DNA from 4 places in the Streptomyces sp. NPDC058257 genome. Region 2 is predicted to be linked to each of the others. Evidence: riboswitches for the same ligand, from Rfam matches in the RefSeq annotation. Region 2 holds a riboswitch; each other region holds the start of a gene.
What was found. A riboswitch is a leader RNA that binds a small molecule or an ion and turns the genes downstream of it on or off. The one in region 2 is predicted to bind cobalamin.
Positions count from the first base shown of each region.

Region 1 (7,237 bases), on a different contig from region 2:
GCCAGCTCCGCGACATGAAGGGCTCGGCGGACGTAGAGGCCATGTCCCCCTCGGAGCTGCGCTCCTACGCCCGGCTCTGCGGCACGGCTCTGGCCCGCGCCCACGCCCGCTCCGGCGACCGTGTGGCCATAGCCGCCTACCTGGGCGGCTCCGACACGTTCGACCGGGCGATCGCGGACTTCGCGCTGCGCTATGCCGTGCAGAACGCCGAGGACCACGCGGCGCTGACGGAGGCGATCGCCTCGGGGGTGGTGCACGCCGAGGATCCCAGGCCGCTCTAAGGGCGGTGGCGCCTTCGCCGCGCCCGCGGGAGTGCCCCCACCGCCCCTGATCGACCCTGGGCCTAGCGGATCTCGTCCGGGACCACCGTCAGCCACCGCTTGTCCGCGGTCACCTTCTGGCCGAGCTCCCGCTGCCGGTCGGCGTTCTTCTGCTTCATCTCGTTCAGCTGCTTCATGTACGAGTCCTTGCGGTTGACCCAGACCCGCGCCCCGCCGTGCGCCACGTCCGCCGAGTGGAACAGCATCGGGCCGTCGCTCACCGGGGTGTCGCCCGCCGCCAGGACGGGCTTCTTCCACTCGTCGATGTACGTGCTGATGGCCGCGGGCTTGCCCTGGTACCAGGTCAGCGGCGCCCACAGGTTCGGCGTCAGCTCGCGCTTGGCCAGCTTCTTCTCGTCGAAGCGGCCCTCCGCGATCTCCTTGCGGGAGCTGGTGATCTTGCCCGTCTTGCGGTCCTTGAGCTGCAGGCCGACGCCGATGACGTTCTCGGGCTTCACGTTGTAGCCGTACTTGGGGTCGGCGAGGACCATCCGCACCAGGTCCTCGCTGGCCGCGCTGACGACGTACACCTCGATGCCGTGCCCTTGCAGCGAGTTGTAGAGCTCCTGCATGCCGGTGAAGAACTCGGGCTTCTTGACCTCGGTCTTCGTCAGCTTCCCGTCCTCGTAGTACTCGGCGGGGATGGGCTTGTCGTAGGCCAGGAGCTCGTCGACGTATCCCTTGAGCTCCTTCAGCGTGAAACCGGAGAAGATCTGCGCGGCCCACGGGTAGGAGACCTGGTCGTCGATCTCACAGAGCCGAATGTAGTAGCTGTAGAGGCTCTCCTTGTGCTTCGCCGTGTCCTTGAAGGGGATGGTCTTCAGCGACGGGTCCATCGACTTGCGGGTCAGCACCCCCTTCATCTCCAGGAAGGGCAGGAGGGACTCCTCCAGGTCGTTGCGGTACGTCGTGTTGTCCGCGTCGAAGACGGCGTACGCGCCCTTGTGCTCGTTCTTCGCGATGACCTTGCCCAGCTTCTTCGCGACCGGCTCGGGCCAGTGCTTCAGCTCGGCCGTGGCCTTGGAGGTCTTCGCGGCGGTTCTCGCCGAGGCGTCCGCGGCCGTCGCGTCCGTGCTCGGCCAGAGAGCCGTGCCCGCGAGAACGGCCGCGGTGAGCGCGCCCGCCGTGCCGAGTACGGCCAGCTTTTCCTTTGCCTTTACTGCCATGGTTCTGTGCCCCCTGAGAGCGGTCTGCGCCCCGTCCGGAGCGGCGGGTCATCGTATGGGGTGGGGCAGCGGATTCCCATGATCGACATCACCGGACGGAACGGGCATGGGTCGGCCGTGGGCGGGTAGTGACGTAGTGGCATCGGACACCTGCCGGGCCGCTCGGGCTTGCTCAGGTGCGCTCCGGCCCGCTCGCGGGCCTGCTTCCCAGCGGCGCTCATCGCATACTGGTGTGCATGGAGACCGTCTCCCGCGAGTTCGTGCGGGCCGCTCCGCGGCTCGACGGCATGGTCGTGTCCGCCGTCGGCTACCGCACGGCGGGTGAGCGGCCCGGCCTGCACCGCGGCCTGCCGTCCCCGTATCTGACGCTGATCTTCTCGCTGGACGGCCCCGTCGCCACCGGCCTCAGCCCCGAGCAGGCGGTCGGCCCCGATGCCATCCGCACGGACATCGTCCTGGGCGGCCTGCACCAGTCCCCGGCGTACGTCGTGCGGCCCGAGCACGAGGCGGGCATCCAGCTCGCCGTGCATCCGCTCGCCGCCCGCGCCCTGTTCGGCGTACCGGCCTCGGAGCTGACCGGTGGCCTGGTGACGTCCGGCGCGCAGGTGATGGGGCGCCGCGCCGTCGACGTACGGGAGCTGCTGTGCGAGCAGGGTGGGTGGGAGGAGCGATTCGCCTCCCTGTCCGGCTACCTGAGGCAGCGCGTGGCCGACGCCGACGCGGACGCAGCCGTACGGCCCGAGGTCGCCGAGGCCTGGGCCTGGCTGGCCCGGCACCGGGGCGTCGGCACCCTGCGCGGCCTCTCCCGGCACGTGGCGCTCAGTGAACGCCGCCTGACCACGCTCTTCCGTGCCGAGACGGGCCTGAGCCCCAAGCAGGCGGGCCGTCTGATGCGCTTCCAGCGCGCCCGCGACGCCGTCGTACGCCCTGTCGCCTCGGGCGGCGCCCCCGACCTGGCCCGAGTCGCCGCCGACTGCGGCTATTACGACCACTCCCACCTGGTACGGGACTTCCGGCAGTACACCGGGGTGAGCCCCAGCGGCTGGCTGGCCGAAGAGTGCCGGAATATCCAAGCCGGGAGCCATGGCGGGGGCGAAGAGTAGGACTCATGGACACCAACGAGAAGCAGCAGCCCCAGTCCCAGCCCCAGTCCCAGCCCCAGTCCCAGCCCCAGCCCCGGTCCGCCTCCGCTTCGGCCGGGCGTGCCCCCGATGTCTGGCCGTCGCTCCAGGCCAACGACGCCCCCGCCCTGATCGACTTCCTGGTCGGCACGGTCGGCTTCCTGCGCACCGCCGTCTACGAGGACGGCGACCGCGTGGCCCACGCCGAGCTCGACTGGCCCGAGGGCGGCGCCGTGATGCTCGGCTCGTACGACGAGAAGTCGCAGGAATGGTGCCTGAAGCCGGGCACCTTCGGGGCGTACGTCGTCACCGATCACGTGGACGACCTCTACCAGCGGCTCAGCGCCGCCGGAGTGGAGATCATCCGCGAGATCGAGGACCTGCCGTACGGCAGCCGGGAGTTCGCGATCGCCGACCCCGAGGGCAACAAGTGGTCCTTCGGCACCTACCGCGGCGCACCCAGGCCCGACCAGGCGTCCTGACTGCCATTCTGACCAGGCATTCTGACGGGTGTCCTGACCAGGCATTCTGACGGGCGTCCTGGCCTCGCGTGATAGCTTGCGGACGCCAGTCGACCCACACCAGGGCCAGGGAATCCGGTGCGAATCCGGAACTGACGCGCAGCGGTGAGGGGGTACGGGCGGGGCCACGGCCACTGGGCGTCCACGGACGCCTGGGAAGGCGCCCCGTCCGGCCGATCCCCGAGTCCGAAGACCTGCTGGCGCCTTCGCCCGCGCACCGAGCGGCGGAGGTGACGAAGCAGGCCAGGCTCCGCGTATGAGCCGTGAGACTCAAGGGATCGTGTGTCCTCCACAGCCCGTCGTGTACGTATACCCGTCCTCCTCAGTGCGGCTCTGGTCGTCACTCTGACCTCCTGCGGCGGCTCGCCTGCTTCCTCCACCACGGACAAGAAGGCCGACGGCTATCCACTGACCCTGACCTCCTGCGGCAAGAAGGCGGAGATCAAGGCGCCGCCGCAGCGGGCGGTCTCCCTCGACCAGGGCTCCACCGAGATCCTGCTCTCCCTCGGCCTCGCGGACCGCATGGTCGGCACCGGGACCTGGACGGACCCGGTGCTCAAGGGCCTGGAGAAGGACAACGCCAAGGTGCCCCGGATCGCCGACAGCTACCCCTCCTTCGAGAAGGTCCTCGCCAAGGAACCGGACTTCGTCACCGCGTCCTTCCTGGCGACGGTCAGCAAGGGCGGCGTCGCGGACCGCGCCAAGTTCGCCGAACTGGGCGTACCCGCCTACGTCTCACCGTCCGACTGCGCGGGCAAGGACAACAGCGGCGACGGTGACGGCAAGCGGGTCAAGACGCTGACCATGGACACGGTGTACGGCGAGGTGCGGGACCTGGCCAAGGCCTTCGGGGTCGAGAAGCGCGGCGAACGCCTGATCACGGAGCTCAAGGGCCGGGTGGCGAAGGCCACGAAGGAGATCGACGCGTCCGACACGACCCTCCTCTACTGGTTCGCCAACTCCGACGCCCCCTACATCGCGGGCTGCTGCGGAGCGCCGGGCATCATCACCCGCGAGCTCGGCACGGAGAACGTCTTCGACGACACCCGCGAGGAGTGGCCCCAGATCAACTGGGAGACGGTGGCGGACCGCGACCCGGACGTCCTGGTCATCGGCGACCTCACCCGCAAGTCGCAGACGGCCGAGAGCGCGAAGAAGAAGATCGAGTTCCTGGAGTCCAACCCGGTCACCAAGAACCTGACCGCGGTGAAGAAGAAGCGGTACGTGCTGCTGAGCGGCCAGGCCATGAACCCGACGATCCGTACGGTGGACGGCGTGGAGCAAGTCGCCGACGCGTTGCGCGAGTTCGGGCTCGACAAGTGAGGGGCGGCGCCGGTTTCGGCGCCCGTGCCCGTTCCCGTTCCCGTGCCCGTTCCGGTGTCGGTGCCCGTTCCGGTGTCGGTGTCGGTGTCGGTGTCGGTGTCGGTGTCGGCGCTGGCGTCGGTTCCCGTGTCGGCGTCGCGGGCGGTGTGCGCCGCGTCCTGCTCTGGACGTCGGGATTCGCCGCCCTCGCCCTCTCCGTGGCGGTGGCCGTCACGATCGGCCCCGCCGACATCTCCGTACCGGACGTGTGGTCGGCGGTGGCGGCCCACCTCGGCTGGGGCGAGGCGACGCTGACGCCGATCCGGGACGGCATCGTCTGGAACCTGCGCATGCCGCGCACGCTTCTCGCGGCGGTCTGCGGCGCGGGCCTCGCGGTGTGCGGAACGGTCCTCCAGTCCCTCCTGCGCAATCCGCTGGCCGACCCCTTCGTGCTCGGTGTCTCCTCGGGCGCTTCCACGGGGGCGGTCGCGATCGTCGTCCTGGGGGTCGGCGGGGGAGTGGTGTCGATCTCAGCGGGGGCTTTCGTGGGGGCCCTCTGCTCGTTCGCCCTCGTCCTGCTGCTCAGCCACACCCTGGGCGGGAGCACCGACAGGGTGGTGCTTTCCGGGGTGGCGGCGATGCAGCTCTTCTCCGCGCTCACTTCCTTCGTGATCCTTACGGCGGGCGACGCGGAGACGACGCGGGGTGTCCTGTTCTGGCTGCTCGGCTCGTTGAGCGGGGTGGGCTGGACGGACGTCTGGCTGTGCGGGGCGGTGCTCGTCGTCGCGCTCGTGATCTGCCTGGCGCATGCCCGCACCCTGGACGCGTTCGTGTTCGGCCAGGACGCGGCGGCGACGCTGGGAGTCCACGTGGCCCGCACCCGCCTCCTGCTGCTCTCCACCACGGCCCTGCTCACGGCGGCGCTGGTCAGCAGCGCGGGTGCCATCGGCTTCGTCGGCCTGGTCCTGCCGCACGCGGCCCGCGCCCTGGTCGGCTCCGGGCACGCGCGGCTGCTCCCGGTCACGGCGCTCGCGGGCGCGGTGTTCCTGGTGTGGGTGGACACGCTTGCGCGTACGGTCCTGGACCCGCAGGAGGTCCCGGTGGGCGTGGTGACGTCCCTGATCGGCGTACCGGCATTCGTCCTGGTCCTCTACCGCACGCGAAGGGCGACGTGACCGACGTGACCGACGTGAGCCACGACATGACCGACGACATGACCGACGACGTCACCGCGGGCGTGACCGAGGACGTGATCACGCACGCCGCTGTCCCCGGCCTGCGAGCCGACCGAGTGACCAGAACGGCGGGCGGCCACCTCATAGTCGACGGAGTGACCCTGGCCCCGCCGCCCGGAGCCACGGTCGGCCTGCTGGGCCCGAACGGCTCGGGCAAGTCCACCCTCCTGCGCATCCTGGCGGGCGTCCTGGCCCCGGCATCGGGAGCGGTCACGCTGGACGGCCGCCCGCTGCGGGACGTGGGCCGCCGCACGGTGGCACGCAGGGTGGCGATGGTGGACCAGGACGCCACCACGCAGGTTGAGTTGTCGGTGGAGGAGGTCGTACGCCTGGGACGCATCCCGCACCGCAGAGCGTGGTCCCCGTCCACGCCCCAGGACGATGAGGCGGTCCACGAGGCCCTGGCCCGCACAGGCCTCGCCGACCGCGCGGGCCAGTCCTGGCACACCCTCTCCGGCGGCGAACGCCAACGGGTCCAGATAGCCAGGGCCCTGGCCCAGGCCCCCCAGGAACTGCTCCTGGACGAACCGACCAACCACCTGGACATCCAGCACCAGCTGGACCTCCTGTCCCTGGTCGCCGACCTCCCTCTGACCAGCGTGATCGCCCTGCACGACCTGAACCTGGCCGCCATGTTCTGCGACCACGTACTGGTCCTGCGCGAAGGCGTGGCCCACGCGGCGGGCACACCGTCCGAGGTGATCACGGAGGAGTTGATCGCCAAGGTGTACGGGGTACGGGCGGTGGTGACGAGGGTGGACGACGGCCCGGACAGCCGCCCGTCGATCCGCTTCCTGAGGGGCTGAGTTCCTCGCCGCTCCTGAGGGGGCGAGTTCCTCGCCGCTCCTGAGGGGGTGAGTTCCTCGCCGCTCCTACGGGGTGAGTTCCTCTCCGCGGCGTCCGCGAGGCCCGTCAGTCGAGCCGCAGACGTTCGGCGAGGCCCGCGGCGGTGAAGGCGACGACGAGTTCGGTGCGGCCCTCGGTGAAGTGGGCCCAGCTGTCGAAGTGGACGGGGACGACCCGGCGCGCGCCGAGGATCTTCGTGGCCTCGGCTGCCTGGGCGCTGTCGAGGACGATCGGTGCGCCGTCGAACAAGAGGGGGAAGCGGGGCGCGCCGGCGAAGAGGACGGCGGTGTCCACGGGGCCGAAGCGCGCGGCCGTCTCCTCGACCGCGGTGAGCGAGGCGTTGTCGCCGCTGACATAGACCGTGGGCAGGCCGTCGCCGGTCAGGACGAAGCCGACGACCTCGCCGGTGAGCGGTTCGACGTCCTCGCGCCTGCCGGGACCGTGCACGGCGGGCACGCCCGTCACGCTCACGTGTCCGCCGCCGGGCCGGTCGAGCGCGACGGACTCCCAGTCGTGCAGTCCCTTCACCTTGTCCCCGAGGCTGTCGTGCAGGCGGCGTCCGCCACCGGGCGTGGTGAGGGTGAGCGGTACGTCGGCGAGCAGGGCGCGGCCGGAGACATCGAGGTTGTCGGGGTGCTCGTCGTGCGAAAGCAGGACCACGTCGACGGGGCCGAGAGCGGAGAGGGGGGCCGAAGCGGGCGCGGTCTTGGTCAGGCCGGGGCCGCC
Region 1 is NZ_JBHVXJ010000012.1:113,245-120,481, forward strand. It holds gene ACFVXC_RS26795 (DUF2252 domain-containing protein) at 1-281, shown strand, start outside; gene ACFVXC_RS26800 (haloacid dehalogenase-like hydrolase) at 344-1,486, opposite strand; gene ACFVXC_RS26805 (helix-turn-helix domain-containing protein) at 1,723-2,589, shown strand; gene ACFVXC_RS26810 (VOC family protein) at 2,595-3,089, shown strand; cobalamin riboswitch at 3,159-3,345, shown strand; gene ACFVXC_RS26815 (ABC transporter substrate-binding protein) at 3,411-4,451, shown strand; gene ACFVXC_RS26820 (FecCD family ABC transporter permease) at 4,598-5,605, shown strand; gene ACFVXC_RS26825 (ABC transporter ATP-binding protein) at 5,644-6,471, shown strand; gene ACFVXC_RS26830 (MBL fold metallo-hydrolase) at 6,578-7,237, opposite strand, start outside.
Region 1: another riboswitch for cobalamin. It lies ahead of ACFVXC_RS26815 (ABC transporter substrate-binding protein); the one in region 2 lies ahead of ACFVXC_RS17160 (CbtB-domain containing protein).

Region 2 (7,237 bases):
CGGCGAGGTGCTCGCCACCGGACAGAGCGGCCAGGACGGAGAGTTCGCCTTCGGGGATCTGCCCGCGGGTGAGTTCACCGTCGCCGTGAACGCGGAGGGGCATCGGCCGGCCGCCGCCCCGGTCATCGTCGGCGACGGCGGACCCGGCCGGGTGGAGATCGCCCTCGTCCCCGGCACCTGGCTCCGGGGCGAGGTGCGGTCCGGAGCCGACCAGCGCTTGCTGCCGGACGCCCGCGTCACACTCGTCGACGCGGCCGGCAACGTCGCGGCGACGGCCACCACCGACGCGGAGGGCGTGTACGCCTTCACGGACCTGGACACCGGTGAGTACTCCGTCATCGCCAGCGGCTACCCGCCTCTCTCCACCCCGTTGCGCGTCACAGGCCCCGGCACCGAGGCCCTCGACATCGAGCTGTCCCACCCGATGCCCTGAGCTTCTGTCTCCTCATCCGGGGGGAACCTGTCACCCCGAAATCCATCTATCCAACGCGTTCGATCCGCACCTCGCGGATCAGGAACTTCCCGGCCTCACGCACCTCCTCGAACGCCGCGTTGTTGAGCAGCACACAGCTGCCCGACGTCGAGGCGACCTCCACCGTGGTGGACTTGGAGTTGCCCAGGTTCGTGATCTTCAGCCGCGTACCGAGGGGAAAATCGCTGCTGGACGCGGCCGGCGCGCCGCCCTCGCCGGACAGTGTGACGGTGGAACCGGCGCAGACGACCTCACCCTCAGCCCTTGCGTCTCCGCTGTCCGCGGGCGGAGTCGCGGGGGCTGAGGCGCTGTCACCCGCGCCGGCCTCCGCGTTGCAGCCCGACGCCGCCTGCTTCCGCCCGATCTCCTCGATCACCGCTTCCCGGTTGGCGATCCGCACCGCGGACTGTGCATCGGGATTCGCTCGCTGACCTGCGATGAACTGCTCGTTGTCGCTCAGCGCGGCAGCCAGCCCCTCACACGCCACCGAGGCCTGGCTCGTACCGGTCATCATCACCGCGGTTCCCGCCACCAGCGCGGCGGCGCCCACCATGAGGACAGCCTTCTTCTTACGGCTGAGGGTCTTCTCGCGTGACACGTGCGGCTCCTGTTCCCGGAGGTGTACGCCACCACCGGCTGGGTTTCCGTGTGCCGTCACGTACGCGCAGCAATCCCGTTCGTCTCAAGAGTCCCACCGACAACTTGCTTACCAGCGCGATGAGTTCTGAAGGCCAAAAGGAGCCGGTCGCCCGTGCGCGTCCGGCCCGCGCGGGCTCATCATGGAGGCATGAAGCGGACATCCCTCGGTGAAGTCAGCACACCGGGGCGCGTCGCCGCTCCCGGTGAGGGCATCGGCGAGGAAGAACTGGCGCTCGCGGCACGCAATCACGGGCTGCCGCTGGAGGCCCTGCGCTACGACGTCACACCGCTCGGCCTCCACTATGTACTGGTCCACTACGACATTCCCGCTGTCGACGCGGGCACGTGGCGGCTGTCCGTCGGCGGGCAGGTCCGTGCCCCTCTGGAACTGGGTCTTGACGAGTTGCGGGCGCTGGCGTCCGTTATTCACCGGGTCACGATGGAGTGCGCGGGCAACGGCCGTGCCCGCCTGAGCCCGCGCCCGGTCAGTCAGCCCTGGCTGGTGGAGGCGGTGGGTACCGCCGACTGCACGGGCGTGCCTCTGCGGACGGTGCTCGCGGAGGCGGACGTCGGGAACAGCGCGGTCGAGGCCGTTTTCACGGGCGCCGACCACGGAGACGAGCGTGGCGTCGAGCAGGACTACCGGCGCGGCCTGTCACTCCCCGTGGGCGCGGACGTGCTGCTCGCGTACGCGATGAACAGCGGCCCGCTGCCGCCCCAGCACGGCTGCCCGCCGCGGCTCGTGGTACCCGGCTGGTACGGCATGGCGCACGTCAAACGGCTCCGCGCCGTGGAACTCGTCGACACCCCGTTCACCGGCTTCCAGCAGGCCAGTCCGGGCCTCCGACGCCGACGGCCATACCCAGCCCCTGGACCAACCGTGGAACCGAGGAGGCTTCGGAAACAACCTCGTACAGCGCGTCCCTGTCCTGTGCCGCTGATCGACGACCGGGTGGCCGGGGAGCCTGTGACGGTGCAACAGGGCAGATCAACTCGCCACCGCCGGACGCACGTATAGTGCGCCGCTGTGACGCCACGCAGACGTCGTGCGCACCCACCCGGCACGAAGAACAGGAGCGAAGGCGTGACCAGTCGCGTCACCTTGATCTCGCCGGCGACGAGCCGATCCCTGCGGGAGGCCCGGTTCGACGACGGCAGCCCGCTCGACACGCGAGGCGCCGCACTCGCCAAAGCGGCCGCCGGTACGCTTCCCGCCGCTGACCGGGTGGTGGCCTCGCCCACTGTGCGCTGCCGGGAAACGGCGTCGGCCCTCGGTCTCGCGGCTCTGGACCAAACCGAACTGGGCGCCCTGGACATGGGGCGCTGGCGGGGCAGAACACTCGAAGAAGTCAGCACCTGGGAGCCGGAAGCGGTGAGCCGCTGGCTGTCGGCCCCGGCCATCGCGCCTCCCGGCGGGGAATCGGTACTGGCCCTTTGTGAGCGCGTCGCCATATGGCTGGACGCGGCTTCCGGGGTCACGGGCAGAACCCTCGCCGTGGTGGAGCCGGAGATCGTTCGGGCCGTCGTGGTCACGGTCCTCAGAGCACCCTCCGCGGCCTTCTGGCGGCTCGACGTGCCTCCACTGACGGCTGCCCACATCAGCGGACGCTCCGGACGGTGGAATCTGCGGCTCGGAGAGGCGCTCGGCACGCGGCGGGCCGACACCGAAGACTGATGCCGCAGCGCCTACGGATGCCCGGCAGGCCGGGGCGAGGCGAGCCGTCAGCCACCGGGGTCGACAGCCGCCTGCTGCCCGTCTCGCGACGACGAGGTCTGCCCGCTGCCTGAGGGTCCCGCGCCGCGGCCGTTTCGATGGCGCCGGAGCAGTGCGGTATCTCTCAGTGCGGTGCGGTAGTTGCCTCCGGCGCTACAGCCGCTTGCGATCGCGGAGTCAGCACACGCTGCGCCAACTCCCCGAAGATCAGCCCGAATCCGGTCCACAGAGTGAGCTGGATGGCGAGCGCCGAGGTGCGGAACCGCCACAGCAGAGCGGCGGGGAAGTCCTTCGGGACCTCGTTGATCACCGGCAGGAACTGATACGCGAGAGCGATCACCAGGATGAAGAAAGCGCCTGCGGTGACAGTGGCGTACCAGGTGCCCCATCTGGGCGCGAGCCGCTTGCCGAGGATCACGGCGGCGATCGCGAGGAGCACGCTGAGCACCATCATCAGGAAGTACAGGATCGTGCGCTTGCTGATGGTGTCGGGGTCGCCGACGGACGGCGGGTTGGCCGGGTACTTCAGGAACGGCACGACGTATACGGCGAGCAGGGCCGTGCCGGAGAGCAGGAGGGCCGTGGCACGAGGGGTGAAGCGGCCGACGCGCCCGAGGGCGAAGCAGTAGGCGAGGGCGGCGATGCCGCCGAAGGCCACGCCGTAGATCAGGACACCCGTGGCGAGGCCGCCGGTGGACTGGAGGCTGCGGCTGACCAGCTCGACCTCGTGTTCGTGGGCAGGGGCGTGTGCCTCTTCGAAACCGATCGCGTTGTCGACGCTGGGCTCGCCCAGGAAGTAGGCGACGAGAAGGGCGAGCACGCCGGCGCCCAGGCCGGCGAGCATGCCCCGCGCAAGAAGTCTTCTGACAGTTGCGGAGTTCATGGGCGCGCGGTCTTCCTCGTCAGTGGCAGGGGAAGCCGAGCAGGTGGCGGGCGTCGTGGACCCACTCGTGAACATCCGCGCCGTTGACCACGGAGGTGGCACCCTGCTCCGCGCCGACGAAGTACAGCAGGACGAGCATCAGGATGCCGAAGAAAACCGCCCAGGGGACGATCGCGCCGATCGGCAACTTGGCGGGAAGAGCAGGGGTGGTGGCTGTCGACTGGGCGACGGTCTGCGCCATGGCAGATCCTCCTCGGGAGTTCGCGTCCCATCTCGGTGGTGCACAGGACGACAGCTGCGGGTCTGACTCACGCGACGTTTCCCGCTTTACGGGGAAATGCCTCGTTCACAGTGGCGCGACCGTGCCGGAGTTCCACCGGCTTCCGCCTGCCGTCGTCGATATCGAACAGACCGTACCGCGCGCAAGGTGCCTGGCCAAGAGCGCCTCCAGTTCCATGGCCTTGCGGCAGGAGCCGCGAGCCACACACCGTCCACGTGAATCGGGGGCTGGCTGGAGATCCCGGGACGTCGGTAGGTTCTCCACGGTGAAATTGACAGAGACGCAGGGCCTTGCGCCGATGACCGACGAAGCTCGCATACGCTGGATTGCGCTGGGCGACAGGGCTCGGAAGCCGCCCGTGGTCCTGCTGCACGGCGGACCTGGCCTGCCGGACTATCTGAGCGACGTCGCCACCATGATCGCGGACCTCGCTCCCGTGTACCGCTACGACCAGCGCGGCACCGGCAAGTCCCGGTGGCAGGGCCGCCATACTCTCGCCCGGCATGTTGACGATCTCGCTGAGCTTCTAGACGTGTGGGACGTGCCGGAGGCTGTGCTGATCGGGCACTCATACGGCGCCACCCTGGCCGGCCGGTTCTGTGTGGCCCACCCGGATCGGGTGGCCGCGATGCTGCTGATGTGCGGGCCGTTTGTCGGCGAGTGGCGTACGGGGTATCAAGCGGAACGCGAGCGCCGCATGTCGGCACCGCAAGGGGAGCGGCTGCGCGAGTTGCAGGAATTGCCGCACCGTTCCGAGGACCAGGAAGTCGAGTTGCTCACGCTGTCCTGGTTCACCGACCACGCCGATCCCGAGCGCCGTTGGCACTGGGCCGCGCAGGGGGCCCGCGAACGCCGCCCCATCAACTGGGTCATGAACCGTGAACTCGGCGCGGAATCACGTGCGGACCCACTCGACCAGCACCTTGACGCGCTGCGCAGGTGTCTTCCGGCGCGGGTGGAGATCCTCGGCGGTGCTGATGATCCCCGCCCGCTGTCGGAACTTGAGTCCCTCGCGTACCGGCTCAATGTTCCCCTGACGCGGATCGACAGCGCCGGCCACGAGCCCTGGCTCGAACAGCCCGATGGGGCACGCGCGCACCTTCGGAGATTCGTGCGGGGCGCGGTGGGCCCCTAGAGCCGCACCCCACACGCCGACAGGCACCGGCACGGTGCGAAGCCTTGCCACAGAACGTCAGACACCGGAATCGAGATGCCGGGCGGATGGCGCACTCTCTCGCTGGCCGAGGCACTGCACGCGCGTCTACGGCCCGTCGGCACTGCCGAAGTCGCGGCTGTCCGTGCTCCTCGAAGCCGATGAGCAGCATCTATGCGTCACGAATCACGATCGCGCCCGGCCCGAACCCGCACCGGCTCGGCGGCCGTCGGATCGCTCCGGGCGACGGCTCTGACCAGGGGGGACGTAATCCGCCTGGACTGCGGGAATCAGACGCTCTGCCGAGGTGTACGGCCTTGCCGGGGCAGCGACCTCAGACGCGTCGGAGCGAGCCACCGCCTCGTCGGCAACCTGCGGGCCGACCCCGACCACGTCCACATAGGCGGTCATCCATATGTGAACGCCTGGCCGCACGCCTCGACCTTCTGTGCTTTACGCGGTAGTTGTCGGACTCGATCCGTTGCTCGAAGAGGCGTCAGGGCGGCTCATCGGTACACGTCGGCGGAGTGCGAGCGGCCGATGTCGCGGACGACTTCGAGACCGAGTACGCGGTCGAGGTGCGCGAACGTCTCGAACTTGGCGCCGCCCGGTACGTCGACGGCCGCCTCCAGATCGTCGAGGAGCCGCAGCACGGCCGGGGTGTCGAGCCCCTCCTCCAGGGCGGCACTGGCCCGTCGCACAACGTCGGCGGGCATCGCCTTGGACGGTTCGTCGGCCCACGTGGCCACCGCTTTACGCCAGTTGGCCAGCTTCTCAGCGGCGGCGGCGACGGCTTGCCCCGTGACGTCGACGGGCTCGTGGTGCGGGTGGCCGAGCAGGAGCAGCCGCAGGGCGAGCGCGTCCCGATCGGAATCCCGGCCCGCGTCCCCGCCCGCGTCCCGGCCCGTGTCGCGATCCACGTCCGTGGCGCGATCCACGTCCGTGGCGACGGCCTCGCCGATGTGCAGGGACAGACCGTCCGCACCTGCGTACGTACGGCTGGTGAGGTGCACGGTCGGCGGGCCGCCGAGAGCCTCGGCGATCTCGTCGGGGGTGCCGTGGGCGTCGGCCGGACGGATACCGGCGGCGTCGGCCGAGGCCGACGGCGGGCAGGTCCACCCGATGAGGACGGCCCGGCCGCCCAGCTCGACGACGCGGGCCAGGACGTCCGCGACGAGGAGCACGCGCAGACCGGTCAGGTCGTCCGGGTCTTCACGGTCGCCGAAGGACGGCGCGTGGGCGCACATCCGCAGCGGCCCGAACCCGGCCAGATCATCAACGATGCTCAGCACACCACAGAGACTAGGCGTACCGACCTTCGATGGCACCCGGCGGGAGCAGCCGGGAGGCCGGCAACTCGCCTCCCGGCCGCTCCCGCGTACGTTCCGCTCACACGCTCACTCTCGTTCCGCTCACGCGCTCACCCTCATGCCGGCCCGACACCGCCCGTGCAGGCCGCACCGGGTTCCGGAGTCTGCTCGCCCTGGACGTATTTGCCAAGGAACTGCTCGACCCGGGGGTCCGATGCCCCGTCCACGGTGAGCTGACGGCCCCACGCGGTGAGCGTGAGGGCGTCCTTCTGTTCCTTGACCGGGCTCATCAACGTGTAGGGCGTTGTACTGACCTTCTGACTCAGCGTCTTTATGTCGTCGGCCGACGCCTTGTCGCTGTACGTGATCCAGACGGCGCCGTGCTCCAGAGAGTGGACGGCGTTCTCCTCGCCCAGCGGCTCGTCGTACACGTCGCCCTGGCAGTTGGCCCACGCCTGGCTGTGATCACCGCCCGCTGCCGGGGTCATCGGGTAGTCGACCTTCTTCGTGACGTGGTTGCGCCCCAGCTTCTTCGCGTCCCACGTCTTCTCACCCTTGACCGGGGCCTGCGCGACGGCCTCTTCCTTGTCCTTCTTCTCCGACGCGTCGAGCAGGACGTACGAGCCGAATCCGGCGAGACCGGCCAGTACGGCGACGCCCGCGGTGATGGCGATGATGCGGTTGCGCCGGTCACGCGCCTGCTCGGCGCGGCGCAGCTCCTGGACGCGGGCCTTGCGTGCGGCGGTGGTACCGGCCTTCTTGCCTGTCTGAGAGGTGCTCTTGGAG
Region 2 is NZ_JBHVXJ010000006.1:105,178-112,414, reverse strand. It holds gene ACFVXC_RS17185 (MFS transporter) at 1-433, shown strand, start outside; gene ACFVXC_RS17180 (hypothetical protein) at 480-1,070, opposite strand; gene ACFVXC_RS17175 (molybdopterin-dependent oxidoreductase) at 1,260-2,129, shown strand; gene ACFVXC_RS17170 (histidine phosphatase family protein) at 2,196-2,786, shown strand; gene ACFVXC_RS17165 (CbtA family protein) at 2,950-3,708, opposite strand; gene ACFVXC_RS17160 (CbtB-domain containing protein) at 3,728-3,949, opposite strand; cobalamin riboswitch at 3,987-4,135, opposite strand; gene ACFVXC_RS17155 (alpha/beta fold hydrolase) at 4,254-5,123, shown strand; gene ACFVXC_RS17150 (hypothetical protein) at 5,648-6,433, opposite strand; gene ACFVXC_RS17145 (DUF3105 domain-containing protein) at 6,568-7,237, opposite strand, start outside.

Region 3 (7,237 bases), on a different contig from region 2:
ACCGGCTCAAGGGGAGCCTTCGGGTCCGCCGAGTGGGCGCGGGCCACCAGCTTGTAGACCATCGAGCAGGTCGGGTGCCCGGACCCGGTGACGAGCTGCGTGCCCACGCCGTACGCGTCCACGGGCGCCGCCGCGAGCGAGGCGATGGCGTACTCGTCGAGGTCGGAGGTCACGACGATCTTCGTCTTCGTGGCGCCGAGCTCGTCCAGCTGCTGACGCACCCGGTGCGCGACCAGGAGCAGGTCACCGGAGTCGATGCGCACGGCGCCCAGCTCGGGCCCGGCGACCTCGACGGCGGTGCGGACGGCCTGGGTCACGTCGTACGTGTCGACGAGCAGGGTCGTGCCGGGGCCGAGCGAGTCGACCTGGGCCTGGAAGGCGTCGCGTTCGTTGTCGTGCAGGAGGGTGAAGGCGTGGGCCGACGTGCCGACCGTGGGGATGTCGTAGCGGAATCCGGCGGCCAGGTCGGACGTGGTGGCGAAGCCGCCGACGTACGCGGCGCGCGACGCGGCGACGGCAGCCAGCTCGTGCGTGCGCCGGGCGCCCATCTCGATCAGCGGGCGCTCCCCGGCGGCCGATGCCATCCGGGAAGCGGCGGCGGCGATCGCCGAGTCGTGGTTGAGGATGGAGAGGATCACCGTCTCCAGGAGCACGCACTCCGCGAAGGAGCCCTCGACGCGCAGGATCGGCGAGCCCGGGAAGTAGACCTCGCCCTCCGGGTATCCCCAGATGTCGCCGCTGAAGCGGTACGCCGCGAGCCACTCCAGGGTCGCCTCGTCCACGACACGGCGCTCGCGCAGGAATCCGATGACGTCGGCGTCGAAGCGGAAGTTCTCGACGGCGTCGAGGACCCGGCCGGTTCCGGCCACCACTCCATAGCGGCGCCCCTCGGGCAGTCTGCGCGTGAAGGCCTCGAAGACGGAGCGCCGATCGGCGGTGCCGGCCTTCAGGGCGGCCTGCAGCATCGTGAGCTCGTAGTGATCCGTGAAGAGCGCGGTCGACGGAACATCCACCGGCAGCCCAAGGTCCGCTGTGTTCATACGAAGGATGCTACCCCGCATCTCGTCACTCTGACGATTTCCTGAGTCCATTTGTGCGAGCACCCCCTGCGGGTGGCAGCATGGGGCAAGTGAGTACGGCTCCCGCAGAGATCACCCGCCCCGAATCGGCCGAAGAGACCTTCGCCGTGCCGGAGCCGGATGTCCCATGGATCACGCTCGTCCACAACGACCCGGTCAACTTGATGAGTTACGTGGCCTATGTGTTCCAGTCCTACTTCGGGTACTCGAAGGAGAAGGCCACGAAGCTGATGATGGACGTGCACCAGAAGGGCCGGGCCGTCGTCTCCACCGGCTCCCGCGAGGAGATGGAGCGCGACGTACAGGCCATGCACGGTTACGGCCTCTGGGCCACCCTCCAGCAGGACCGGAAGTAGCGACGTATCTGATGCCAGGACAATTCGAAGCCATTCCCGGGGGCGGCGCGGCCGTCGCGCTCGACGAGGTCGAGATCTCGATCATCCGGTCCCTCGCCGTGCAGCTCCTGGAGCTGATCGGCCCAGGACCGGCCGAGGACGCCTCCGACGACCCCCTCGCGGAGCTGTTCGCGGAGGGCCCGAGCGAGCCGCCCGCCGACCCGGTCCTCCAGCGGCTCCTGCCGGACGCGTACGGCGGCCCCGGCAGTGAGAAGGCCGACGAGGACGAACTGCGCGCCTACTCGTCGGAGTTCAGGCGCTTCACCGAGAACGACCTGCGGGCCAAGAAGCGCGACGACGCCCTGGTGGTGATCCGCTCCCTCGACGCCATGACGTCGAAGGGCGAGGGCGGCGCCGTCCTGAAGCTGTCCACCGACGAGTCGCGGCACTGGCTCGGCGCGCTCAACGACCTGCGCCTGGCGATCGGTGCCCGCCTCGAAGTGACCGACGAGGACGACACGGACCTGCTCTTCCAGCTGCCGGACTCCGACCCGCGCAAGCCGATGGTGATGGCGTATCTCTGGCTCGGCGGCTTGCAGGAGACGCTGGTGGGCACGCTCATCGGTTAGAAGTCACACCGCGACTCCCGCAAAGTCGGTGTATAGGGCAGCGGTTACCCTGCGTTCGCTCAGCGGACGCTCAAATCCGGATAACGATCGCGTCACTCCGCCGGCCACCTTTGGCGCGGCGGGGGAATTTTGTCCGCTTCTTCTCGTGACGTGGGCCACACGTGGCCCCGTCGATCACTGTTGCGCCCGTGATAAATCTTCACGACCACTCGGTGACGCCACCCATGTCACGGGGTGGCGCTCGGGCCGGCGGACCGCCGGTAGCACTCCATCCATATCCGGGGGGATCAGGACCTGACCCGTGGCCATACGCAGTCTGCGGGCACGGATCAGCGTGGAGAAAGGCGTCACCATGACCTCAGCGCAGGTCGAAGAGCATCACGACGGCAATGAGGCCGACGGCACGGGCGGTGCGCCCGGCTCGTCAGGCGAGGGATATCAGCGCGGGCTAGGCGCCCGGCAGATCCAGATGATCGCGATCGGCGGTGCCATCGGCACCGGCCTGTTCCTCGGCGCGGGCAAGGCCATTCACAAGGCCGGACCGAGCCTCATCCTGGCGTACGCCATCGCGGGCCTCGTCATCTTCTTCATCATGCGGGCCCTGGGCGAGCTGCTCATGTACCGCGCCGTGTCGGGCTCCTTCTCGGAGTACGCGCGTGAATTCATCGGCCCGTTCTTCGGGTACGTGACCGGCTGGACGTACTGGCTCTTCTGGGTCGTCACCGGCATCACGGAAGTCACGGCGGCCGCCCAGTACATGCAGTACTGGACACACGACGCCATCCCTCAATGGGGATACGCGCTGATCTTCACGGTCATCCTCTACGGCGCCAACCTGATCTCCGTGAAGCTCTTCGGTGAGCTGGAGTTCTGGTTCTCGATGGTGAAGGTCACCGCGATCATCGGCATGATCCTGATCTGCGCCGGCATCCTCACCATCGGCTTCTCCGACGCCGGTGACACCGCCTCCGTGTCCCACCTGTGGGACCAGGGCGGCTTCTTCCCCAACGGCATCGGCTCCACGCTGATGACGCTGCAGATCGTGATGTTCGCCTTCCTGGCCGTCGAGCTCGTCGGCGTCACCGCGGGCGAGTCCAAGGACCCGAAGACCGTCCTGCCCAAGGCCATCAACACCGTGCCGTGGCGCATCGCCGTCTTCTACGTCGGCGCGCTCATCATGATCCTCTCGGTCGTGCCGTGGACGGAGTTCGTGCCGGGCGTCTCGCCGTTCGTCGCCGCCTTCGACAAGATGGGCCTCGGCGTCGGCGCCGCGATCGTCAACTTCGTCGTCCTGACGGCCGCGCTCTCCTCCTGCAACTCCGGCATGTACTCCACCGGCCGCATGCTGCGCGACCTGGCGATGAACGGCCAGGGCCCGAAGTTCTTCACCAAGCTCACGAAGAACGGCCTGCCCCTTGTCGGCACCACCTTCTCCGCCGCGCTGATGCTGGTCGGCGTCTGGATCAACTACCAGTGGCCGGGCGAGGCGTTCAACTACGTCGTCTCCTTCGCGACCATCTCCGGCATGTGGGCCTGGATCATGATCCTGGTCTGCCAGATCAAGTACCGCCGCAAGGCCGACCGCGGCGAGCTGCCGCAGTCCACCTTCCGGGCGCCCGGCGCCCCGTACACGAGCTGGTTCGCCCTCGCCTTCATCGCGATGGTGATCGTGATGATGGGCATCGACAAGGACGCGCGGATCTCGCTCTACGCGGCTCCCGTCTGGGCCCTGATCCTGGGCGTCGGCTACCTGATCATGCAGAAGCGCGACCCGCAGTCGTCCGGCGGCGGCAAGACCGAGTCGCAGGACGCGGCGAAGTAGGCGCGGTAACCGCTGGATCCCAGCATGTGGGCCGGCCCGTACCACTCTTCGGTACGGGCCGGCCCTTCTGCTTATCCTGGCTGCCATGCTGACCCTGACCCAGGCCCTCCACGACCAGATCGTCGCGCACGCGCGCCAGGACCACCCCGACGAGGCCTGCGGTGTGGTCGCGGGCCCGGAGGGCACCGGCCGCCCGGAACGCTTCATCCCGATGCTGAACGCGGCCCGCTCGCCCACGTTCTACGAGTTCGACTCGACCGACCTCCTCAAGCTCTACCGCGAGATGGACGACCGCGACGAGGAGCCGGTGATCGTCTACCACTCGCACACGGCGACCGAGGCGTACCCCTCGCGCACGGACATCAGTTACGCGAACGAGCCGGGCGCCCACTACGTCCTCGTCTCCACGGCCGACGCCGACGGCGCGGGCGACTTCCAGTTCCGCTCCTTCCGGATCGTGGAGGGCGAGGTCACCGAAGAAGAGGTGAAGGTCGTCCAGGCATACTGAGCTCACCTTTGAGGCGGCAGGACCCAGGAAGCCGGTGCGAATCCGGCACGGTCCCGCCACTGTGACCCCACCCTCCGCGGGCGGGGCAGTCAGGAACTGACCTGCCGCCTTCTTCTCCCACGACGCAGGGGACGCGGTATCCCCTGGAGGAGGCGCTCAGCCATGCCCCGCCCCATACGCGTGCTCGTAGCCGCGGCCCTGCTGGCCCCGCTCGCCGCATGCTCGTCCGCCGCGGACCCCGCTTCGGACAAGACCGCCGCGAAGGCCGCCGGCTTCCCGTACACGGTCACGAACTGCGGCGTGCGGACGACGTACGAAGCACCCCCGAAGCGCGCCGTGACGATGAACCAGCACGCGACGGAAGTGATGCTGGAGCTGGGCCTGAAGGACCACCTGGCCGGGACGGCGTACCTCGACGACAAGGTCCTGCCGAAGTACGCGAAGGCCTACGCGGACACCCCGGTCCTCGCCAAGGAGTACCCCTCGTACGAGAAGCTCCTGGCCGCGAACCCCGACTTCGTCTACGGCGGCTACGCGAGCGCCTTCCTGGCGGGCGAGGGCCGCGGCCGCCAGGCCCTGGCGAAGTCCGGCATCGAGAGCCGCCTGAACGTCGAGGGCTGCGCGAAGAAGGCCGTGACCATGGGCGACGTCTACCGCGAGGTGCGGCAGGTCGGCTCCACCTTCGGGGTACGGGCGCGCGCCGAGGGGTGGGTGAGCGGCGCCGAACGCGAACTGGCGAAGGCGGCGAAGAAGACGGAGGACCGCGAGCCCGTCCCGGTCTTCGTCTACGACAGCGGCGACAAGACCGCGTTCACGGCGGGCGGCCGGGGCATCGGCAACGACATCATCGAGCGGGCGGGCGGGCGCAACGTCTTCGCCGACCTGGACAAGTCCTTCGGCGACGCGTCCTGGGAGTCGGTGGTCGACCGCAAGCCCGAGACGATCGTGATCCTCGACTACGGCGGCACGACCGTCGCCCAGAAGAAGAAGCGCCTCCTTAACGACCCGGTCCTGTCCGATGTCCCCGCGGTCAAGAACAAGAGCTTCGCGGTACTGCCCCTCTCGGACGCGGTGGTGGGGGTGCGGGCTCCGGGAGCGGTGAGCAAGCTGGCGGACCAGCTGTGAAGGCGCCTTTCGTAACTCGGCCCGTCCGGCGTTCGAGGACGGACCCGGCGAGGCCGGTGATGCACGGCAGCCGGTCCGGGACGGGGCAGCGGCTCCGCTACGGCACGGTCGTCGCGGGGCTGCTGACGGCCCTCGCCGCGGCGGTCGTGGCCGGACTCGCCCTCGGCTCCGTCCGAATCCCCGCGTCAGAGGTCCTGACGATCCTCACCGGCGGCGCGGACCCCTCCCCCTTCCGCACGATCGTCCTGGACGTAAGACTCCCCAGGGTCCTGCTCGGCGCAGCCGTGGGCGCGGGTCTGGCGGTCATCGGCACAGTCCTCCAGGCCCTGGTGAGAAACCTCCTGGCCGACCCCTTCCTCCTCGGGGTCTCCTCCGGCGCCTCCGCCGGAGCCGTCGCCGTCATCGTCCTGGGCAGCGCCTTCGGCATGGGCGCGGGCCTGGCCACCACGGTCACCATCCCGGCCGCGGCCTTCGCGGGCGCCCTGCTCTCCCTGCTGGTCGTCTACACCCTGGCGAGGTCGGGAGGCGGCGGCTTCGCCACCGGCCGCCTGATCCTGGCGGGCGTGGCCGTCTCCTACGTCCTCTCCGCCCTGACCAGCCTGATCCTGATCATGGCCGACAGCGCGGACCACCTGAAGGAAGTCCTGTACTGGACGCTCGGCGGCCTCGGCAGCGCCCGCTGGGACATGCTCGCCCTGCCCGGCGCCGCCCTGATCGCGGGCACGGCGCTGCTCGTGGCCCTGGCCCGCCCCCTTGACCTGCTCCTGGTCGGCGAGGAGGGCGCCACCGTCCTGGGCCTGGACACGGCCCGCTTCCGCGCCGCGGTCTTCGTCCTCGCCTCGCTCCTGACCGGCGTACTCGTCGCCTACAGCGGAGCCATCGGCTTCGTCGGCCTGATGGTGCCGCACGCGGCCCGGATGCTGGTCGGCGCCGCGCACCGGGCGCTCCTGCCGGTGGTGGCCCTGATGGGCGCGGTGTTCCTGGTGACCGCCGACCTCGCCGCGCGCACGGTCGCGGCGCCGCAGGACATCCCGGTGGGCGTCCTGACGGCGCTGACGGGCGGCCCGTTCTTCCTGTGGATGCTGCGCAGAAACCGTACGGAGGCGACAGCATGAGCCACCCGACCCGCCCCGCGGCGACCCTGAGCACCGAGTCCCTCACCTACCGCGTAGGTGACAAGACCCTCGTGGACGACGTCACCCTCCACGCCCCCCAAGGCGAGACCGTCGGCCTCGTGGGCCCCAACGGCAGCGGCAAGACCACCCTCCTGCGCTGCGTCTACGGCACCCTCGCCCCCACCACCGGCCGCGTACTCCTGGACGGCGACGACCTCGCGGCCCGCTCCGCCAAGGACCGCGCCCGCCGTATCGCCACCGTCCCGCAGGACGGCCACACCGGCTTCGAGCTCACCGTCCGGCAGATCGTCGCCATGGGCCGCTCCCCGCACAAGCGCTTCTGGGAGGCGGACACCGCGCGGGACGCCGTCCTGGTCGGCGACGCCCTGGAACGGGTCGGCGCGGCCGACCTCGCGCACCGCGCCTTCGCCGGGCTCTCCGGCGGCGAGCGCCAGCGCGCCCTCGTGGCGCGGGCCCTGGTGCAGGAGCCCGCGGTCCTCGTACTCGACGAGCCCACCAACCACCTGGACATCCGCTACCAACTGGAGATCCTCTCCCTGGTCCGCGGCCTCGGCACGACGAATCTCCTGGCCCTGCACGACCTCAATCTGGCGGCGTACTACT
Region 3 is NZ_JBHVXJ010000010.1:158,922-166,158, reverse strand. It holds gene ACFVXC_RS24185 (nicotinate phosphoribosyltransferase) at 1-1,040, opposite strand, end outside; gene clpS (ATP-dependent Clp protease adapter ClpS) at 1,121-1,435, shown strand; gene ACFVXC_RS24175 (DUF2017 domain-containing protein) at 1,447-2,043, shown strand; gene ACFVXC_RS24170 (amino acid permease) at 2,396-3,865, shown strand; gene ACFVXC_RS24165 (Mov34/MPN/PAD-1 family protein) at 3,951-4,373, shown strand; cobalamin riboswitch at 4,337-4,493, shown strand; gene ACFVXC_RS24160 (ABC transporter substrate-binding protein) at 4,536-5,498, shown strand; gene ACFVXC_RS24155 (FecCD family ABC transporter permease) at 5,558-6,613, shown strand; gene ACFVXC_RS24150 (ABC transporter ATP-binding protein) at 6,610-7,237, shown strand, end outside.
Region 3: another riboswitch for cobalamin. It lies ahead of ACFVXC_RS24160 (ABC transporter substrate-binding protein); the one in region 2 lies ahead of ACFVXC_RS17160 (CbtB-domain containing protein).

Region 4 (7,237 bases), on a different contig from region 2:
GCGCCCCGTGATGATGACGTGCTGGTGCCCTGGACGGTCCCGGAGAACCTCGATCACCTCGTCCACGTCGATCCACCCCCAGTGCAGGAGATAGGCGAACTCGTCGAGGACGTACAGCGAGTACGTCTGAGCGGCGAGGTCGCGCTTGACCTGCTCCCACCCCTCGCGGGCCTTGTCCTCGTGGCTGGGCTCGCCCTCGGCGGGCGCGCGCTGGATCCACGACCAGCCCTCGCCCATCTTGTGCCAGTCGACGGGGCCGCCCTCGTCGCTGGCGCCGAGCGCTTTGAGGGCATTCTCCTCACCGACCTTCCACTTCGCCGACTTCACGAACTGGAAGACCCCGATGGGCCATCCCTGATTCCAGGCCCGCAGCGCGAGCCCGAAGGCGGCGGTGGACTTTCCCTTGCCGATCCCGGTGTGCACCATGACCAGCGGCCGGTTGCGCCGCTGGCGCGTGGTGAGCCCGTCGTCCGGCACCACGTTCGGCTGTCCCTGCGGCATCAGGCCACGCTCCTCATCTGAGTTCCCTGTACGTCCTTGACGAGCCCGGCGATGGAGTCCGCCCGCAGCTCGTCGAGCGTCACGGCCGTCCCGCCGAGCTCGCCCGCCAACTGCCCGGCGAGCCCGAGCCGGATGTGCCCCGACTCGCAGTCGACGACCACGGACGCGATGTTGGCGGCCCCGAAGAGACGCGCGGCACGCCCCGCGCGGGCCACCGGCTCCACGCCTCCCGTGGCCCGGCCGTCCGTGACCACCACGACCAGAGGACGCCGCGCCGGATCCCGCAGCCGCTCGACGCGCAGTACGTCGTGCGCCTTGAGCAGCCCGGCCGCGATCGGCGTACGCCCACCCGTGGGCAGCGTCTCCAGCCGGGCGGCAGCAGCATCGACGGACGAGGTCGGCGGCAACGCCACCTCGGCGTCGGACCCGCGGAAGGTGACAAGACCGACCTTGTCCCGGCGCTGGTAGGCGTCGAGCAGCAGCGAGAGCACCGCACCCTTCACGGCGCTCATCCGCTGCCGCGCGGCCATGGACCCGGAGGCGTCCACGACGAAGAGCACGAGGTTGCCCTCACGCCCCTCCCGCGTCGCCTGCCGCAGATCGTCCCGCCGCACGACGAGCCCCCGCCCCACGCGCCCCCGCGCCCGCTGATGCGGGGCAGCCGCGTGCACGGTGGCCGCCAGGTGCAGCTTGGTGAGCGCCCCTTGAGGCCGCCGGGCCCCGGTGGTCCGCCCGTGCTCGGTCCGCGCCCTCGACCGGCGCCCCGCGGCACCCTCACCGAGGCCGGGGACGCTCAGCATCTTCGTACGGAACGGCTCGGAGGCCTGCACGGGCCGCTGTTCACCGCCGCCACCACCGGCCGCGGGAGCCCGCGCGGGGGACGCGTCGTCGTCCTGGTCCTGCCCGGTTCCGGCGTCGGTGTCGGAGGCGGGGGCGTCATGTGCGTCGGGCGCCGGGGCGTCGGGCCCCTCCTGGGGCGGCTGTCCGCCCCCACCGGGACCGTCGCCGTCGGGCTCGGGGTCGTCGCCCCCGTCGTCCCCGTCGTTGTCGTCGTCGCCGTTCTGCTCCAGCGTGTCGTCCAGCTTGTCCTCGTCGAGGCCCGGCGCGTCGAAGGGGTTGCGACGGCGCCGGTGCGGAAGCGCGAGAAGAGCGGCCTGCCGTACGTCCTCCGCGAGCACGTCCTCGCGCCCCGCCCAGGCGGCCAGAGCCGTCGCCGTACGCGCCATCACGATGTCGGCCCGCATGCCGTCGACCTCGAAGGCCGCGCAGGTCGCGGCGATCTGGCGCAACGCGCCGTCCCCGAGCCGCACGTGGGGAAGCAGCGCACGTGCCGCGACGATCCGGTCCCGCAGCGCGGACTCGTCCTCGTGCCACCGGGCGGCGAACCCTTCCGTGTCGTCGTCGTACGCGAGCCGTCGGCGCACCACCTCGACCCGCTGATCGGTCTCGCGCGACGCGGCGACCTCGACGGTGAGCCCGAACCGGTCGAGCAACTGCGGGCGCAGTTCGCCCTCTTCGGGGTTCATGGTGCCTACGAGCAGGAACCGCGCGGCATGCCGGACGGACACGCCCTCGCGCTCGACGTAGGAGGCGCCCATGGCGGCCGCGTCGAGCAGCAGGTCGACCAAGTGGTCGTGCAGCAGGTTGACTTCGTCGACGTAGAGGATGCCGCGGTGGGCGTCGGCGAGAAGACCCGGCTCGAAGGCCTTCACGCCCTCGGCGAGCGCCCGCTCGATGTCGAGAGCCCCTACGAGGCGGTCCTCGGAGGCCCCTACGGGCAGTTCGACCATCCGCGCGTCCCGCACCGAAGCGCCGCCGACGTCGTGCGGACCGTCGGGGCAGGCGGGGTCGGGGGCGGCCGGGTCACAGGAGAAGCGGCATCCGGCGACGACGGGCACCTGCGGCAGCAACGCCGAAAGGGCTCGCACGGCGGTGGACTTGGCAGTGCCCTTCTCCCCGCGCACGAGCACACCGCCGACGGCGGGCGAGACGGCGTTGAGCAGCAGGGCGAGCCGCAGGTCGTCCTGCCCGACGAGGGCGGTGAACGGATAGGGGGTACTCACAAGGCCTCCATTACGTGGTTCAGGGCGGGGCAGGGGGCGGCGGCTCTCACCCGTCCCCCTCCGCCGGTCGTGCGGGCGCCCCGGGTGCGATGAAGGGGAGGCCGGACGGGGCGCCGGTCTCGATCAGGCGGAGCAGCGCGTCCGTGTCCGCATGCTGCTCGATCAGGTCGCCGAGCAGGTCGAGCTGCTCCTCGCGCAGTGCGGCGAAGCTGGTGTCGGGCGCGGGCACGAAGCGGCGTCCGGCGGCGCGGGCGACCTCGGCCAGGAAGCGGCGCCGGAACGCGTCGCTCTCCAGCGAGCCGTGCCAGTGCGTGCCCCACACCTCGCCGACGCGGCAGCCGTCCAAGAAGGCCTCTCCGCCCAGGACTTCGGCGACGCCGTGATGGATCTCGTACCCCTCGACGGGTTCGCCGAGCGCCTCACCTACCGGCCGCGCGAGGGTCTTCTCGCGCGCGAACCGCACCCGCACGGGCAGCAGGCCGAGCCCGTCCACGGCCCCTGCCCGCGACTCGACGTCGTCCTCGATGTGCTCGCCGAGCACCTGGAAGCCCCCGCAGATCCCGAGCACGGGCCGCCCCTCGGCAGCGCGCCGCGCGATGGCGTCCGCGAGACCGCGCTCGCGCAGCCACTGAAGGGCGCGGACGGTGCCGCGCGTCCCCGGTACGACCACGAGATCGGCGTCGACCAGCTCGTCGGCGCGGTCCACGAACCGCACCACGACGCCGGGTTCGGCGGCCAGGGCGTCCACGTCCGTGAAGTTCGACATCAGCGGCAGGGCACAGACGGCGACCCGCAGCACGTCCTCACCGACCGGGGGAGCGACGACGGACTCCCGCACGGCGCCCCGCAGGGACACCCGAAGGCCGTCCTCCTCGTCGATGCCGAGGCCGTGCTGGAAGGGCAGCACACCGAACGTGCGCCGCCCGGTGAGCCCGTGCAGCATGTCGAGCCCGGGTTCGAGCAGCGAGACGTCGCCCCGGAACTTGTTGACGAGATAACCGGCGACCAGTTCCTGGTCCTCGGCGCTGAGTAGCGCGGTCGTACCGAAGAACGAGGCGAAGACGCCGCCGCGGTCGATGTCGCCGACCACGACGACCGGGAAGCGGGCGGCCCGCGCGATCCCCATGTTCACGATGTCCGTACGCCGCAGATTGATCTCGGCCGGACTGCCCGCGCCTTCGCAGATCACGGCGTCATAGCTGCCCCGAAGTTCTTCGAGGCATCCCACGACGGTGGAGAGCAGCTGTTCCTGGCGCCCACCGTGCAGTCCTCCCCCGGGGGACGACCCCCCGGACCCCCCGAAGAACCCGCGCGCGCTCATCTCGCCCACGGGCTTCCCCATGAGGACGACCTGGCTGCTGCGGTCACTGCCCGGCTTGAGCAGCACGGGGTTCATCAGCGCGCTCGGCTCGACCCGGGCGGCCTGCGCCTGCATGGCCTGGGCCCGCCCGATCTCGGCGCCTTCGCGTGTGACGAAGGAGTTGAGGGACATGTTCTGCGCCTTGAAGGGCGCGACGGAGACGCCCTCGCGGGCCAGCCACCGGCAGATCCCGGCGGTGATCACGCTCTTCCCCGCGTCGGACGTGGTCCCGGCAACGAGCAGCCCACCACTCATCAGGCCCTGCCTTTCCGCATAGTGCTCACCACGGCCGCGACCCCCAGGGCAAGCAGCCCCACCCGTCGCGAAAGCTTCACGGCCCGCTCGATGTCGGCGACTTCGACGTCCCGCCCGTCCCCGTTCAGGACAGGCCGGTGCTCGACCCGGCCTCCGTACGAGAGGGTCCCCCCGAGCCGTACCCCCAACGCCCCCGCGAAGGCGGTCTCGACGGGCCCCGCGTTGGGGCTCGGATGCTTGCCCGCGTCCGCGTGCCAGGCCTTCAGGGCTCCTCGTGGTGCGTCACCGGCGGCAGCCGCGAGCACCGCGGTGAGCCGGGCCCCGGGCCACCCCAGAACGTCGTCGAGCCGCGCGGAGGCCCACCCGTACCTCCGGTACTTCACCGACTTGTGCCCGACCATGGCGTCGAGCGTGTTCACGGCCCGGAAGGCGACAAGCCCGGGAACCCCGCCGAGCGCGCCCCACACCAGGGCGCCGACGACCGCGTCGGACGTGTTCTCGGCGACGGACTCGACCACGGCCCGCGCGATGCCATCGGCGTCGAGCGCCTGCGGATCCCGCCCGCACAGATGCGGAAGGCGCTCCCTGGCCACCTCGATGTCCCCGGCGGCGAGCGCACCGCCGACGGCCCGCGCCTCGCGGCCAAGGGAGGTCCCGCCGACCACGGCCCAGGTGGTGGCGGCGGTCAGCGCGAGGGATGCGGGGCGTGAGTCACGTACAAGGGAAGAGACGAGGGCGGCGGCACCGGCCGCGCCCCCGGCGCACACCACGGCATGCAGGGCGCCCCACCCGCGGTGGTCACGCCACAGCACACGCTCGACGGCTCCCGCGGCCCGGCCGAACGCGGCGACCGGATGCCCGCGGCGAGGATCGCCGAGGAACAGATCACCGAGGAGGCCGGCGGCGGCGCCGTACGCGAAGTCGCGATCGGCACGCATGGCTTCAGCCGGCCGTGGCGCGGAGGGGAGCGAGGGGCCCGGCCTGGACAGGCAGGGGCACAGAGACCGGCAACGGGCGGCCGCACATGGCGATATGTCCTCACTCAGGGTGTCCGCGCCCTGATTCGACGAGATCGGCGGCGAGAGTTCCTGGCTTCCGAGGAGTCGTCTCCTCGATGACAGTGGCGGGACCGCGCCGGATTCGCACCGGCTTCCTCTTCTGCCGCCGTAATGGCTCCGGCAGTCCACCACGCCCGCGAACGCCCGTCAACTTGCCGTTGACCTGGGGCGGGAGAGTGTGCCGAGGCCCACAGACAGAGGTGGGGTGCGGGACGCCGAAGCGTCCCGCGCCCCACCCGGAGCTGCGATCGTCAGGCGACGATCAGATAGATCCCGTACGCCACCGCCGCCGCGCAGAGCGCGAAGCACACGTACGCGCCCGTGCGCGCCGCCACCGGGGGCCCGCCCGCGGTGGCAGCGGTCGAAGTGGCGCCGGACGTCGCCGCCTCGCGCTTGGAGAGGCCGACGATGCCGAGGGTGAACAGGCCCACCAGGGCCACCGTCACCGCGAGGCTGACTCCGAACACGGAGCCGAGAGCTGCCCAGTCGATGTTCATGCTGACTTGTCCTTACACCGTGGCGGGCCGGGCGGGGTCCGCCACGGTGCCGGTCGGGGGCGGGGCCGGGATGGTGGCCTTGACGAGGTCGACGTCCGAGGTCGTCACGGCCGAGCCGGTGGGCGGCGGCGTGACGGCGGCGATCGCGGTGGTCACGACACCGGCGGGCTCGGCGGCCGGAGAGCCGCCGATCTCGTCGTCGGCGACGTTCGTGTGGTCGACGGCGTCGCGCCGGGACAGCGCCCAGATGACGGCGGCGCCGGTCACCAGGAGCGCGGCGGTCGCCGCGACGCCCCAGGGACCCTGCTTGGTGAGGAACTCGGCGCCCGCGCCGACCAGACCGGCGGCCGGGAGCGTGAGGCCCCAGGCGACGAACATGCGCGTCGCCGTGGACCAGCGGACCACACCGCCCTTGCGGCCGAGGCCCGCGCCCATCACGGCGCCCGAGCAGACCTGGGTGGTGGAGAGCGAGAAGCCGATGTGCGAGGAGGCCAGGATCGCGGTCGCGGCGCTGGTCTGGGCGGCGAAGCCCTGCTGCGGCGCGAGGTCCGTCAGACCCTTGCCCATCGTGCGGATGATGCGCCAGCCACCGAGGTAGGTGCCGAGGGCGATGGCGATGCCGGCCGAGACGATGACCCACATCGGGGGGTTGGCGCCCGGGTTCAGGACGCCGCCGGTGATCAGGGCGAGCGTGATGATGCCCATCGTCTTCTGCGCGTCGTTCGTGCCGTGCGCCAGCGAGACGAGGCCCGCGGAGGCGATCTGACCGGTGCGGTAGCCCTTGGCGGTCGCCTTGGTGTCGGTGTTGCGCCCGATGCGGTACGTCAGGCGCGTGGCCAGCGTCGCCGCGATGCCGGCGACGAGGGGCGCGGCGATCGCGGGGAGCAGGATCTTGGTGACGACGGTGCCGCCGTTGATCGACGACCAGCCCATTGACATGACCGCGGCGCCGATGAGGCCGCCGAAGAGCGCGTGGGAGGAACTGGAGGGCAGGCCCACCAGCCAGGTCAGGAGATTCCAGAGGATCGCGCCCACCAGGGCGGCGAAGATCACCTCTGTCTTCAGTCCGTCCTCGTTGACGATGCCGCCAGAGATCGTCTTGGCGACTTCGACCGACAGGAAAGCGCCGACGAGGTTCAGCACGGCGGACATGGCCACCGCCGTCTTGGGCTTGAGAGCGCCAGTCGAGATGGTGGTCGCCATCGCGTTGGCCGTGTCGTGGAAACCGTTCGTGAAGTCGAACACGAGAGCGGTAACGATCACGATCCCGAGGAGAAGCGTGATGTGTTCCATTTACCCAGGCTTCTGTTGGACGTCAGTGGCAAGTGGAACGTAGGCAAGCTGAGTGAACGGAAAGTGAACTGGGTCGGGCCGTGCGGTGACCCAATTCGGGGCGCTGCCAATCCGGTTCTGTCGTGGCCCTGACGAGGATCGCCCGGAGTGGCGTCGCGAGGCCTGGAACGTGAGCCTCCAGAGGCCTGGAATGCGGGCTTCCGAGGGTGT
Region 4 is NZ_JBHVXJ010000013.1:170,889-178,125, forward strand. It holds gene cobO (cob(I)yrinic acid a,c-diamide adenosyltransferase) at 1-501, opposite strand, end outside; gene ACFVXC_RS28310 (putative cobaltochelatase) at 501-2,564, opposite strand; gene ACFVXC_RS28315 (cobyric acid synthase) at 2,611-4,179, opposite strand; gene ACFVXC_RS28320 (cobalamin biosynthesis protein) at 4,179-5,117, opposite strand; cobalamin riboswitch at 5,239-5,382, opposite strand; gene ACFVXC_RS28325 (hypothetical protein) at 5,489-5,734, opposite strand; gene ACFVXC_RS28330 (anion permease) at 5,747-7,027, opposite strand; gene ACFVXC_RS28335 (GH25 family lysozyme) at 7,028-7,237, opposite strand, start outside.
Region 4: another riboswitch for cobalamin. It lies ahead of ACFVXC_RS28320 (cobalamin biosynthesis protein); the one in region 2 lies ahead of ACFVXC_RS17160 (CbtB-domain containing protein).